2 regions of the Streptomyces sp. NBC_01707 genome follow, and region 1 is predicted to be linked to the other one. Evidence: riboswitches for the same ligand, from Rfam matches in the RefSeq annotation. Region 1 holds a riboswitch; the other holds the start of a gene.

Evidence for each region. Region 1 has a riboswitch for cyclic di-AMP ahead of OG963_RS13255 (M23 family metallopeptidase). Riboswitches for the same ligand answer to the same signal wherever they lie in the genome.
Region 2: another riboswitch for cyclic di-AMP. It lies ahead of OG963_RS38595 (transglycosylase SLT domain-containing protein); the one in region 1 lies ahead of OG963_RS13255 (M23 family metallopeptidase).

The regions. Positions count from the first base shown of each region.
Region 1 is NZ_CP109190.1:2,968,168-2,975,280, forward strand. It holds gene OG963_RS13240 (GNAT family N-acetyltransferase) at 1-1,348, opposite strand, end outside; gene OG963_RS13245 (HPr family phosphocarrier protein) at 1,523-1,804, shown strand; gene OG963_RS13250 (GntR family transcriptional regulator) at 2,010-2,726, opposite strand; gene OG963_RS13255 (M23 family metallopeptidase) at 2,939-3,757, opposite strand; cyclic di-AMP (ydaO/yuaA leader) riboswitch at 3,770-3,940, opposite strand; gene OG963_RS13260 (pitrilysin family protein) at 4,146-5,528, opposite strand; gene OG963_RS13265 (pitrilysin family protein) at 5,555-6,934, opposite strand.
Region 2 is NZ_CP109190.1:8,623,918-8,631,030, reverse strand. It holds gene OG963_RS38610 (dihydrodipicolinate reductase) at 1-497, shown strand, start outside; gene OG963_RS38605 (carboxymuconolactone decarboxylase family protein) at 494-973, shown strand; gene OG963_RS38600 (GMC oxidoreductase) at 977-2,620, opposite strand; gene OG963_RS38595 (transglycosylase SLT domain-containing protein) at 3,008-3,772, opposite strand; cyclic di-AMP (ydaO/yuaA leader) riboswitch at 3,777-3,962, opposite strand; gene dacB (D-alanyl-D-alanine carboxypeptidase/D-alanyl-D-alanine-endopeptidase) at 5,555-7,113, shown strand, end outside.

The DNA.
Region 1 (7,113 bases):
CCACGACCACGGGCTTCGTCGCCGCGGTGCGTCGGGCGAGGCGGGTGAACTTGCGCGGATTGCCGATCGATTCGAGGTACAGCAGGGCGACGTCGGTGTCCGGGTCCTCGTACCAGTACTGCAGGAAGTCGTTGCCCGAGATGTCGGCGCGGTTGCCCGCGGAGATGAAGGTGGACAGGCCGGCGCCACGCCGGTAGAGCCCGGAGAGCAACGCGATGCCGATGGCGCCGGACTGCGTGAACAGGCCGATGCGTCCGGGCGCGGGCGATTCGGGGGCGAGTGAGGCGTTCAGCCGTACGGCGTCGGAGTTGTTGATGACGCCGAAGGCGTTCGGACCGATGATGCGCATGCCGTACGAGCGGGCCTGGCGCACCAGTTCGCGTTGCCGTTCCCTGCCTTCGGCCCCCCACTCGGCGTATCCGGCGGAGAGGACGACCAGGCCCTGGACGCCGTGCTCGCCGCAGTCGGTCACGGCCTCCGGGACCCGGTCGGCGGGCACGGCGACGACCGCGAGGTCGACCGGTTCGCTGATCCCGCCGATGGAGCGGTGCGCGGGAACACCGTCGATCGTGTCCTGGTCCGCGGCGAACGCGCTGTTCACCGCGTACGTGCGGCCGGTGAATCCGGCAGCGAGGAGGTTGCGCAGGACCGTGCGGCCCACTCCGCCGGGGTTACGGCCGGTGCCGATGACGGCGACCGAACCCGGCGCGATCAGCCGCTGGACCGACCGCGCCTCCGCCCGCTGCTCACGGGCGCGCTGGACGGCGAGGGACTCGGCAGTCGGTTCGAGGTCGAGGGTGAGGTGGACGGAGCCGTCCTCGAAGCTGCGCTGCTGGGTGTATCCGGCGTCCCGGAACACCTTGATCATCTTGTTGTTGGCGGGCAGCACCTCGGCGGCGAAGCGCCGGATGCCGCGCTCGCGGGCCACTGCGGCGATGTGCTCCAGCAGCGCCGACGCCACGCCACGGCCCTGGTGGGCGTCCTGGACGAGGAAGGCGACCTCGGCCTCGTCGGCGGGGGCGGAGGCCGGCCGGCCGGTCGCGTCGATCCGGTCGTAGCGGACGGTGGCGATGAACTCGCCGCCGACCGTGACGGCGAGACCCACCCGGTCGACGTAGTCGTGATGGGTGAAGCGGTGCACGTCCTTGGCGGAGAGCCGCGGATAAGGGGCGAAGAACCGGTAGTACTTCGACTCGTCAGAAACCTGCTCGTAGAAGCTGACCAGCCGCTCGGCGTCGTCCGTGGTGATGGGCCTGATCCGGGCCGTGCCACCGTCGCGGAGCACGACGTCCGCTTCCCAGTGGTCGGGGTACGCGTGATGCGGACTCTGCTCCGGCGTGGGCTGCATGGCCAAAGCCTACGGCTCGGTCAGCGGTCGCGTACGGCTCGGGGCCGGGGCAGTCTGAGAGGGCCGATCGGCCTTGCGGCACGGGCTGCGGCACCGGGTCGCGGGTCGGGCGGGACATCGCGCACCACATGAGAGACTGGTCTAGACAACCATTGATTCGTGAAGGGCAGAACCATGGCTGAGCGCCGCGTCAATGTCGGTTGGACCGAGGGCCTGCACGCCCGCCCCGCTTCCATCTTCGTCCGTGCCGCCACGGCGTCGGGCGTCCCCGTGACGGTCTCCAAGGCCGACGGCAGCCCGGTGAACGCCGCTTCGATGCTCGCGGTGCTCGGCCTCGGCGCGCAGGGCGGCGAGGAGATCGTGCTCTCCTCCGAGGCGGACGACTCCGAGGCCGCACTCGACCGGCTGGCGAGGCTGGTCGCGGAGGGGCTCGACGAGCTCCCGGAGACCGTCTGATTCAGGACCTCGCCGGCCGTTCGAGCCGGACGCATTTCTGCGGCAGAGCCGCGGCACCGTCGACCGGAGCCGCGGCTCTTTCGTTTTCGCGAGTCGCGCCGATCACCGGTCCGCTCCCGAGTCGGTTTCCGAGATTTCCGGAGTGAATTCGGGCAGCCGAAACAAAGCCCCGCCGAATTGCATCTCTTTGTATACGGCGCATGTGTTAATGACGGCCGCTCGCGGTGTTTACGACATGTTGCGAAGTTCTCACCCGGCCGGGCCGCGGCGGGGCGGCGTCCCGGCCGGGGATGCGGTCCGCGCGCCGCAGCCGGTGCGCGGCGGTGGCGCGCTCGGCGTGCTGAGCGGCCAGCGCCCTGGCCCGTTCCGCGTCACCGCGCGCGACCGCGTCCACGATGGCCCCGTGCTCGGCCCAGGAATCGGTGGGGCGGGCCGGCTGCTCGACCGCGTACATCCAGGCGATCTTGTGCCGGAGCTGGGTCAGCAGTGCGATGAGCCCGGGGCTGCCGGAGGCCTGGGCGAGCGTTTCGTGGAACCAGCCGCCCAGCGAGCGCAGATCCTCGCCCTCACCCCGTCTGGCCCGCTCCTGACCGAGCCTGACCAGGCCACGGAGAACCTTGAGGTGCGCCTCGGTGCGGCGCTGCGCGGCACGGGCCGCACCCAGTGGCTCCAGCAGCATCCGGACCTCCAGCAGGTCGGCGGCCTCCTGCTCGGTGGGCTCGGCGACACAGGCGCCGGCGTGCCGGCGGGTGACCACGAAACCCTCGGACTCCAGGGTGCGCAGCGCTTCCCGTACCGGGACCCGGGAGACCCCGTAACGGCGTGCGAGCAGTTCCTCGGTGAGTCTGCTGCCGCGTTCGAAGACACCGGAGACGATGTCGTCACGGATTGCCGTGCATACCGAATGCGCCGGAATGCGCATGTCCGAACCTCCGCCTTAATCCCCGCGAAACGCGGCCGATCGACGCCTGTTCTGTGACTCTATTGCAATGCGGCTGCATTTCCGACGCCGGGTCGAAATCCATGAATATCTTTTGGTCCGAAGACGGTTCGGCGAGCGTCTCCGGCGGGGGCCGGTGCGGGTACGCCGAAGGCCCCGGCGGGAAGCCGGGGCCTTCGGCGGTGCCGCGTCGGTCAGACGGTGACGCCGTGGGCGCGCAGGTACGCGACGGGGTCCATGTCGGAGCCGTACGACGGCGTGGTCCGGGCCTCGAAGTGGAGGTGCGGTCCGGTGGAGTTGCCGGTCGAGCCGGAGAAACCGATCCGCTGGCCCGCGCCGACGCTCTGGCCGACCGACACACCGATCGACGACAGATGGCCGTACTGGGTGTACGTGCCGTCCGTCATCCGGAGCACGATGTTGTTGCCGTACGCGCCGCCCCAGCCGGCCTCGACGACCGTGCCGGCGCCGACGGCGACGACGGAGCTGCCGGAGGCGGCATGGAAGTCGATGCCCGAGTGGCGGCCGGAGGACCAGAGGGAGCCACTGGACTTGTAGCCGGTGGTGACGTACGAACCGGCGACCGGGAGCTGGAAGGCACCGAGGCGGGTGCGCTCGGCGGAACGGGCGGCGCGCGCCTTCATCTCACGGGCCGCCTTCGCGCGGGCTTCGGCCTTGGCCTTGGCTGCGGCCTTGGCGTTCGCTTCGGCCTTCGCCTTGGCATCGGCCTTCGCCTTCGCGGCAGCCTTCACCTTGGCGGCGACCTCGGCCTGGTGCTTCTGCACGTCGGCCTGGGTGGCCACCTGCTCGGCGAGGGTGCCCTCGATGGCGATGACCTGGTTCAGGCCGGTCTCGCTGACGGAGGGGGCTTCGGTGCCGGCGGCGAGCGCCGGAGAGGCCAGCCCACCGATGACGCCGGTGGTGGCCAGAGCTGCGATGCCGGTTACCTGCGCGCTCTTGCGCGTCAGACGGTTCGGGGCACGGTGCTTCCCGGTGGGGCGGGTGAACGCCATGAGGTGGCTGGTCCTTTCCTTCCTTCTCGCCTACCGGGTTAGCTGACGGGTTCGGAGCAGGAAGGTCTCCTACGGATCCGCGGGCCCCTGAAGAGGCGCGCAGGCATCCGATTCACCCCAGGGACTGCGTGGGTCCCCGGCTCCCCAGGCTCGCGCCTGACGGGGACTCGGCGATAGCTGCCCGGCGCCGCGGATGCGGCATACGGGTGACGGACAGCGCTGCCGACGCTAAGCGGGGGGACTTTCATTCACCAAACGGACAGGGCGCTTTGTAGCACATCCCACAGGGCACACAGGCAGTTATCGGGCAATACGGACAAAGGGGAAGACCCCGGCGAGAATCGGCTCGCGGGGTCTCCCTCTGTCTCGCTATGGGCTATCCGATTCGTCAGCCGGTGACGACCGACACCTCACCGATGCCCAGCGCCCGGACCGGCTCCTCGATCTGCGCGGCGTCGCCGACGAGGATCGTGACCAGACGGTCCACCGGGAAGGCGCTGACCACCGCCGCGGTCGCCTCGACCGTGCCGGTCTCGGCGAGACGGGCGTACAGCTGCGCCTGGTAGTCGTCCGGGAGATGCTGCTCGACCTGGTCGGCGAGCGTGCCCGCGACCGAGGCCGCCGTCTCGAACTTCAGCGGGGCGACACCCACGAGGTTCTGCACCGCCGTCTCGCGCTCGGCGTCGGTCAGGCCCTCGGCCGCCAGCGTCCGGAGGACCGTCCACAGGTCGCCGAGCGCCGGTCCGGTGGACTCCGTGTCCACCGAACCGCTGATGGCCAGCATCGCGGCGCCCGTCGCCCCGGAGGCGGAGTCCGGCGCCGACGACCGCAGGACCTGCGCGAAGGCCCGCACGCCGTACGTGTAGCCCTTCTCCTCACGCAGCACCCGGTCCAGCCGGGAGGTGAGCGTGCCGCCCAGGCAGTACGTGCCGAGGACCTGGGCCGGCCACACGCTGTCGTGCCGGTCGGCGCCGATCCGGCCGATCAGCAGCTGGGTCTGCACGGCTCCGGGACGGTCGACGATGACCACCCGGCCGGTGTCGTCGGCGGTGATCGGCGGGGCCGGCCGGTGCTCGGCACTGTTCCCGGACCAGTCGCCCACGGTGTCGGCGAGCAACGCCTCCAGATCGATGCCCGTGAGGTCACCGACGACCACGGCGGTCGCGGTGGACGGGCGCACATGCGCCTCGTAGAAGCTGCGGACGGCCGCGGAGTCGATCCGCTCCACCGTCTCCTCGGTGCCCTGGCGCGGGCGCGACATCCGCGCGGTGGCCGGGAAGAGCTCCTTGGAGAGCTGCTTTGCGGCGCGGCGGGCGGGGTTGGCCTGCTCGTGCGGGATCTCGTCGAGCCGGTTGCGTACCAGCCGCTCGATCTCGCTGTCGGAGAACGCGGGTGCCCGCAGCGCCTCGGCGACCAGACCGAGCGCCTTGGCCAGCCGGGAGACCGGGACCTCGAGGGAGACCCGGACGCCGGGGTGGTCGGCGTGCGCGTCGAGAGTGGCCCCGCAGCGCTCCAGCTCGGCTGCGAACTCCTCCGCGGAGTGCTTGTCGGTGCCTTCGGACAGCGCCCGCGCCATGATCGTGGCCACACCGTCGAGGCCCTCGGGTTCGGCGTCCAGCGGGGCGACGAGGTAGATCTCGACCGCGATGACCTGCTGGCCGGGGCGGTGGCAGCGCAGCACCGTGAGCCCGTTGGGCAGGGCGCCGCGCTCGGGGGCGGGGAAGGCCCAGGGCCTGGCCGTGCCCGGGGCCGGCTGCGGGTGGTACTCCATCGATACTCCAGTCGCGGCAGCGTCGGTCACTTGTCCGCCCCTTCGTGCGCGTCGGTGTCGGCGTCCGTCTCGTCGGCGGCCGCCCCGTCGGTGGACTCGGCCGGCTCGACCGGCTCGTAGACGAGTACCGCCCGGTTGTCGGGGTGAAGCTGGGCCCTGGCAGCCGCCTGGACCTCCTCCGCGGTGACGTCGAGCACCCGCTGGACGGCGGTCAGGGCGAGCTGCGGGTCGCCGAACAGCACGGCGAACCGGCACAGTTCGTCGGCGCGGCCCGCGACCGTACCGAGCCGGTCCAGCCACTCGCGCTCCAACTGGGCCTGGGCGCGCTCCATTTCCTCTGGTGTCGGACCCTCGGCCGCGAACCGGGCCAGCTCCTCGTCGACCGCGGCCTCGATCTGCGCCACCTCGACCCCGCCGGACGTCTTCACGTCCAGCCAGCCGAGCGAGGGCGCACCGGCGAGCCGCAGCAGCCCGAATCCGGCCGCGACGGCCGTCCGGTCGCGGCGGACCAGGCGGTTGTGCAGCCGGGAGGACTCGCCACCGCCCAGCACGGTCAGCGCGAGGTCGGCGGCGTCGCACTCCCGGGTGCCGTCGTGCGGCAGCCGGTAGGCGGCCATCAGCGCCCGCGCCGGGACCTCCTCACGGACCTCTTCACGCAACTGCTCGCCGATGACATCGGGGAGCGCGCCGTCGCGCGGCGGCTGCTTGCCGTCGTGGGACGGGATGGAGCCGAAGTACTTCTCGATCCAGGCGAGCGTCTGCTCGGAGTCGATGTCGCCGACGACGGACAGCACCGCGTTGTTGGGCGCGTAGTACGTACGGAAGAAGGTGCGTGCGTCCTCCAGCGTCGCGGCGTCCAGGTCGGCCATCGAGCCGATCGGGGTGTGGTGGTACGGGTGGCCCTCCGGGTAGACGAGGGCGGTCAGCTTCTCGAACGCCGTGCCGTACGGCACGTTGTCGTAGCGCTGACGGCGCTCGTTCTTGACGACGTCCCGCTGGTTCTCCATGGACTCGTCGTCGAGCGCGGCGAGCAGTGAGCCCATCCGGTCGGCCTCGAGCCACAGGGCCAGCTCCAGCTGGTGCGTGGGCATCGTCTCGAAGTAGTTGGTGCGTTCGAAGCTGGTGGTCCCGTTGAGGGAGCCGCCGGCCCCCTGCACCAGTTCGAAGTGTCCGTTCCCCTTGACCTGTCCGGAACCCTGGAACATCAGGTGCTCGAAGAGGTGAGCCAGACCCGTGCGCCCCTTGACCTCGTGGCGCGAACCGACGTCGTACCAGAGGCACACCGCGGCGACCGGGGTCAGATGGTCCTCGGAGAGCACCACGCGCAGGCCGTTGGCCAGACGGTGCTCGGTCGCTGTCAAGCCGCCGGAGCCGGCCTGGGCTGTGGCCGTGTGACCCATGGGCATGTACGTCCCTTCGATCGCGATACTGGATTTCCTGCGAGACCTGCCACTGTAAGCAAGCGGACCGACACCTGGCGAAGTTCCCGTGCCGTGGAAGTTCGCGTGAAACAGCGCCGGACGGCCCCTAGAGACGGGTCGAGGTCGGGGTTGTCAGTGCGGCGGTCCACAATGGTCCGCGTCAG
Region 2 (7,113 bases), 5.7 Mb from region 1:
CACCGACCGTCCCGACCATGGTGTGGGGCGGGCAGATACGGCTGATGGCCAGGGCTCTGGGAGCCGAACTCGACGACATCCGGGAGACGTTGGACCGGCGCCCGCTCGATGCCACGGTGAGCACCAGGACCATGGGCACGTTCGAGGCCGGCACCCAGGGCGCGGTGCGGTTCGAAGTGCAGGGCATCGTCGGCGGCGAACCCCGCATCGTCATCGAGCACATCACGCGCATTCACCCCTCGTGCGCACCGGACTGGCCGACACCGCCCGACGGCGACGGCGCGCATCGAGTGATCATCGAGGGCCGCCCGCGCATCGAGGTCACGGTCGAGGCCACCGACGAGGGCGAGAACAGATCCGCGGGCGGGAACGCCACCGCGGTCGGCCGGCTCGTGAGCGCCATCGACTGGCTCGTGAACGCGGAACCAGGACTCTACGACGCGCTGGACGTCCCGCTGCGCCCCGCAGTCGGCAGGCTCGGAAGGAGACAACCGTGAACATCGACATCCCCGAGGGCAAGGACGCGATCGAGTACGTGTGGGGCGAGATGGTGCCCGGGATCGGGATCGCCGCATCGAACTTCTCGCTGGCGGTGTACGCCCATACGACCCTGGGACTGCGCGAGTTCGAAGCCGCGCGGTTGCGGATCGCCCAGATCAACGGGTGCGCCTTCTGTCTCGACTGGCGGACCGAACGGGACGGTGTGAAGGTCGAGGAGGATTTCGCCGACGCGGTGACCCAGTGGCGGACCACCGACGTCTTCGACGACCGGACCCGGTTGGCCGCCGAATACGCCGAGCGGTACGCCCTCGATCACCACAACCTCGACGAGGCGTTCTGGTCCCGGATGAGCGCGCACTACAGCCAGCTCGAGGTCGTGGAGCTGAGCATGAGCATCGGATCATGGCTGGCGTTCGGTCGGCTCAACCATGTGCTGGGCCTCGACACCGTGTGCGCGCTGCCCGGCCGTTGATCGTCACAGGTCGGTGGCGATGATCTTCTCGATGTTCCGTTCGGCGAGCGCGGTGATGGTGACGAACGGATTGACGCTGGTGTTGCCGGGGATCAGCGAGCCGTCGATGGCGTACAGGCCGGAGTAGCCGTGCAGGCGGCCGTAGTTGTCGGTGGCCCGGTTCAGCACCGCGCCCCCGAGCGGGTGGTACGTGAGGTGGTCGCCCCAGATCTTGTAGGTACCGAAGAGATCGGTCCGGTAGATCGTCCCCTCCTTCTGGTTGATCCTGTCGAAGATCGTCCTGGCGGCGTCGATGGACGGTTGCTTCCAGGCGGTCTGCCAGTTCAGGTCGACCTTGCCGGTCGCCGCGTTCCAGGCGAACTCGGCCCGGTTCGGGTTCTTGGTGATGGACAGGTAGAAGGAGGCGAACGTCTCGATCCCGGTGGGCAGCGGGGCGACCTCGGCGAACGCGCCACCGGCGGCCCAGTTGTCGATACCCCCTGTGGGGATGGAAGCCTGGAGGCTTCCGGTCGGGTCCCACAGGTGGTTGGCCCGGCCGCACATGACGTTGCCGTTGTCACCCCACCCTTTGCCGATCTCGCTGTTCAGTCCAGGGAGCGCGCCGGTGGCCTTCAGCTTGACCAGCAGCTTGCTGGTGCCCACGCTGCCGGCCGCGAAGAACACCCGGTCCGCAGTCACCGTCTTGGTGGCCGTGGTGGCACCGCGGGTGTCGAGCTGGTCGATGACCACCGTGTAGCCGCCACCTGTCGCCGGTGCGACCGAAGTGACCTTGTGCAGCGGCGAGATGACGACCCTGCCGGTGGCCCTGATCCGGTCGATGTACGTCTTCTGCAGCGACTTCTTGCCGTAGTTGTTGCCGTACAGGATCTCGCCGGCCAGCGCCGACCTGGGTACGGTTCCGGCCTCTTCCTGCTTCATGTAGTCCCAGTCGTACACCGTGGGCACGAAGACGAACGGGAAGCCGGCACGCTGGGCGTGCTTACGCCCGACCCGGGCGTACTGGTAGCAGGCAGCGGTCTCGAACCAGGCGGGATCGATGGTGCCGACGCCGAGGCCGGCATTGGCGCGCGGATAGTAGATCCCGTACATCTCGTCGGCGTCCACCGACGGGAGTACGGCTCCGAAGTTCTCCCGCTTGGGGGTGACGGCCATGCCACCGTTGACCAGCGAGCCGCCACCGACGCCGCGGCCCTGGTACACCGTGATCCCGCTGAACTCCTCGGCGTCGAGGATCCCCGTGCTGCGGGTGACGTCCTTGTCGATGGGGAAGCCGAGGAAGTTGCTGAGCGGCTGCTTGGTCCTGGTGCGCAGCCAGTACGACCGACTGTCCGGGGAGGTCGTGTTGGCGAAGATCTTGCCGTCCGGGCCGGCGGTGTCCCAGGCCATGCCCATTTCGATCATGTGCACGTCGACGCCCGACTGGGCGAGACGCAGAGCGGCGACGGATCCGCCGTACCCGGTGCCGATCACGAGGGCCGGGACATGGGCCCCGGAGTCGATCGGAGCGGCTGCGGAGCCGGCCCCGGCCTGAGCCGGGGTGCTGTGACCCGCGAGGGCCACGGCGCCTAAAATAGAACCAGTTCCTGTGAGGAATCTTCGACGGGAAACGCCCTTGGGGCCTTCATCATGCATGGTAGAGTCACTCATGTGACACGCCTCACTCTCGACAGAGTGAAACTGGTTCTACTGCCGTTTGCGTGGCAAGTCACTACATACCCTTGAGTAACTTGCGCCCGACCGGGGCACGCCATGCATCAGCGCACAGTCGGCCCGCCCCGGCCACCAGTTCGCGATCGCCCCGCCGACGAAGCATCGCGGGACGACCTGCAGACGATCTTCGACACCACGGACCGTCTTGAGCAAGCAGACCGGGTCCCGCCCCGGAGGCGCCTCCCGGGATCACCACGACGACACCGGAGTTTCGGTCGTAACCGGGCCATGCCCCCGATCGGGCAGAGAACGGGAACGGGTGGCGAGGCCCTGTCGGACCCTCGCCACCCGTCACACCTCGACCGGCATCAACACGACCGGGTGTCAGTACGCCCCGAACACGTTGTCGATCGAACCGTACTTGGCCGCGGCGTAGTTGCACGCAGCCGTGATGTTGGCGACCGGGTCGTAGATGTCCATCGACGTACCGGACACGTGGTAGGCCTTGAACGTGGGGTCGATGACCTGCAGGAGCCCCTTGGACGGCGTGCCCTTGGCGGCGTTCGAGTCCCAGTTGTTGATGGCCTTGGGGTTGCCCGACGACTCGCGGATGATGTTGCGGTGGATACCGTCGTAGCTGCCGGGGATGCCGTGCTGCGCCATGACGGCCAGCGACTCCTTGATCCAGCCGTCGAGGTCGTTCGTGTACGTCACGGTCCCGGCGGGGGCAGGAGTGGAAGGGCTCGCGGCCGGCTTGGTCTCGGCAGGCGCCGCGGCCTTGGCGCCGATGGTCAGCTTCATGCCCGGGTGGATCACGGCGGGGTCGGCTCCGATGACCTCGCGATTGTCCTGGTACAGCTGCTGCCAGCCGCCACTCACCGCGTGCCCGACGGCGATCTTGTAAAGCGTGTCACCGGCTATCACGGAATAGACGGAGGGCGTGGCCTTCGCGGCGGCAATTCCCTTGGCAGGGGCCGCAGCGGGCGCCACGGTCTTTGCGACGGTGGCGACGGACTGCACCGGCGCTGCCGAAGCAGTGGTCGCACCGATCACAGGAAGTGCGAGAGCGGCTCCGCCCGCGGTCACGGTGATGAAACCGCGAGTCAGCGAACCGGACTTACGACGACGGTGGTTACCCGTTGCGGGCATGGCGCATTCCTCTCCGTCGCCTACGAGGTGAGCTGTCGGGTTCAGGCTGGAGTTGCCTGGCCGTATGGGAATACGACTTCACCCCTAGCCGTTCCAGAAACCGGATCGGCTGCTTACCTGGGTCCCCCGCTCCTGCCGTACGTGAGTGGTCGGATTACCGGATGGCGGCAGGATTAGGCGTTCCATCCGGATTGACGGTGACCGTAAGCGAGAAACTCCGACCTGAACAAGCCCCCACTTTTCGATCACAATTCATTTACAAGATCGAGTCGGGGAATTATCCGCACTCCACACCCGCCCGCGAAGCCAAATTTCTTGGCGTGGCAGGGAACCGAGCGGTACGCCGTCGCATCCGCGGGCCCGGAAAGTGACTCTCGCCACTAGGCCCGAAAAGGGCGATTTGCCCGGCAGGCAGAGCTCGAGTCGTGCGAGTCATGCATTCATCAGCAAAGGCCGCCATTCCCCTCGATTGCCAAAATTCCGACATTTAAGACATCGGTGGGCGGGTGAGGGGCCTTCGACTCGTCGGGAAAGCCGTCCTCCGCGTGAGGTGAGAGCGGATGCCGCAGCGCGCGTGACGTGCTCCGCCAGCCGCGGCGCACCAGTGGTCGCCCACCGGCCCGGGCGCGCAGGCGCAGGCAGAACGGCGGTCCCGGCGGGCGCAGAACGGCGGTCCCGGCGGGCGCAGAACGGCGGTCCCGGCGGGCGCAGAACGGCGGTCCCGGCGGGCGCAGGAGGTGCCGTACGCCGTCGGCGCGGCCGCCACAGTGCGCAGAGATGCCCGCCGACCTCCCGGGACCGTCCGGCAGCACGAGGGAAGTCGTGGCGATGGAGAGCCCGCGGCGCTGATCACCGTGCCGCTCTCGCCGCGCGATCGTCGCCCGGCCACCGCCTTGCCGCGTACCGGCCGTCCGGACGGTACGCGGCATGATCGCCATCGCTCAGCCGGCGGCCGAGACGGTCGGGCCGGATGAACCCGACGTAGCCTCCGAAGGCTGCCGGATAGATCTTCTCCAGCCTCTCGGCGATGCGGGCGCGCCCCGCACGCGCCCTCTCTTCGCCCTCTTCAAACGAGTACCCCTCGGACCCGTCCGGTTCGGGGAGGATTCAGGAATCGGTCACACGGCAGGCCGAAGCAATGCGGCGAGCCCATTGCTCATCCTTGCGGAACAGCCGTTGACGACAGTCAAATCCTCGGCTGCTCATGCGAATCCGGCCTCGTCCTGAGCGTCGGAACCAGTGGTGCGCACGCCTCCTCCGGAGAAATGGGGCAACGCCCCGCTCGTCGCCTTACGTTGATACTGCGATCGCTGGAAGAGGAGAAGGGGCAACGGAGTCGAGGGCGAACATTCCATCGCTCCATTCCTGCCACCCACAATCCTGCCCAACTCGACCGATTCATCGCACGAAACGTCATGTCGAGTCGTCCCCCGCACGTCGGTATGAGCTCGCGTGCACCCATCGACATCTGATGTGTCACCACCTTGCGCGGCCCTCGCAATCGAATCGGCCCGGCAAGAATTACGTTGCGCATCAGGCGCCTCGTGACGGAGTCGGGACACGTTCCATTCCGAATCGATTGAATCAGCCGATGTCACCTGAACTCTGATCAGATGCCCTCCAGATCCACCATGTTCGATGCAAACAGAAAGCCGTACCGGTTGCGGACAGGAGTACGACTCCGACCCCACCGCCAACCCTTGGCCCCCCGGCCCGGTTGCCCCCAGATCCGAACGACGTACCCCTTCCGCCGAGGATCCAGATGCCTGATGATCTCTTTCCATGCGCATGCCAACGATTCATCGAAGATTCCGCCATCGGGCCTTGCTCTGGGCCGTCGCCGCGAGCCTGGCTCTCACCGCCACCTCAGGAGTCCCGGCCGGGGCGGACTCCCCGGTGCCCGGCCTGTCGCAGACCCTCGACCACATTCTCAGCGACACCCGGCTGGACGGCGCCCAGGTCGGAGTCGTCGTCAGCGACGCCGAAACCGGGCAGACGCTCTATCAACGCAACGGCGGCGGCCGTCTGGTACCCGCATCCAGTACCAAGCTTCTGACGTCGACCGCGGCCATGGCGCTGCTCGGTCCCGACTACCGCTACAGCACCGATGTACTCGCGGACGGTTCCCGCCACGGGTCCGTGGTCCAGGGTGATCTTTATCTTCGCGGCACCGGCGACCCCACGATGCTGGCCGAGGACTACGACCGACTGGCCGCCACGGTCGCCGCATCGGGAATCCGCCGGATCACCGGCCGACTGGTCGCCGACGACACCCGGTTCGACAGCAGCCGGCTCGGCGCGTCCTGGGCGTCCGACGACGAGTCCGCCTATTACTCGTCGCAGATCTCTCCGCTGACGGTGGCCCCGGACACCGACTACGACGCGGGCACCGTGCTCCTCTCGGTGACCCCGGGCTCCGCGCCCGGCGATGCGCCCAGGGTGAAGGTCACCCCGTCGAACGACTACGTCCACATCGACAACCGTGCCACCACGGTCGCCGCCGGTGGAAGTCGTGCGATCACCGTCGATCGCACGCACGGCAGCAACACCATCGTGGTCAGCGGCAAGATCCCCGTCGAGAGCACACCCGCCACGTCATGGACCAGTGTCTGGGAACCCACCGGATACGCGGCCGCCGTCTTCGCGGACGCGCTGGCCGCACACGGAGTGAAGGTGACCCGAGGGACGGTGCTGGGCAAGGCCGTTCCGCAAGGTGCCTCCACTCTGGCCTCCCATCCGTCGATGCCGCTGAAGGACCTGCTGACGCCGTTTCTGAAGCTGTCCAACAACAACCATGCCGAGGTGCTGGTCAAGACCATCGGATACGAGGTGAAGGGCAGCGGCACCTGGTCGGCCGGGCTGTCGGCGATCGCCGACCACCTGCGTACCCTCGGACTGGACCCCTCCGACCTGCGTCAGATGGACGGCTCCGGCCTGTCGAGGATGGACGTGGTGTCCACCGAGCAGTTCGCCGAACTGCTGGTCGCCGCACGCCATCAACCGTGGTTCGAGGAGTGGTACGACGCCCTGCCGATCGCCTGCGTGTCCGACCGGATGACCGGTGGAACGCTGCGCTCCCGCATGTGCGGGACCTCGGCTGCGGGCAATCTGCACGGCAAGACCGGTTCGCTGACCGGCGTGTCGGGGCTCTCCGGCTATGTCACGGACGCCGACGGCCGGAAGCTCGTCTTCAGCTTCGTCAGCAACAACTACGTCGCGAGCTCGGTCAAGGACATCGAGGATGCGGTCGGAGCGGCGCTCGCCGGCTACAGCGTGAAGGGCGCACAGCAGCCGCAGGGTGCGGCCCGGTCCGACCGGCCGTCGACCGATGCGCCCACTGC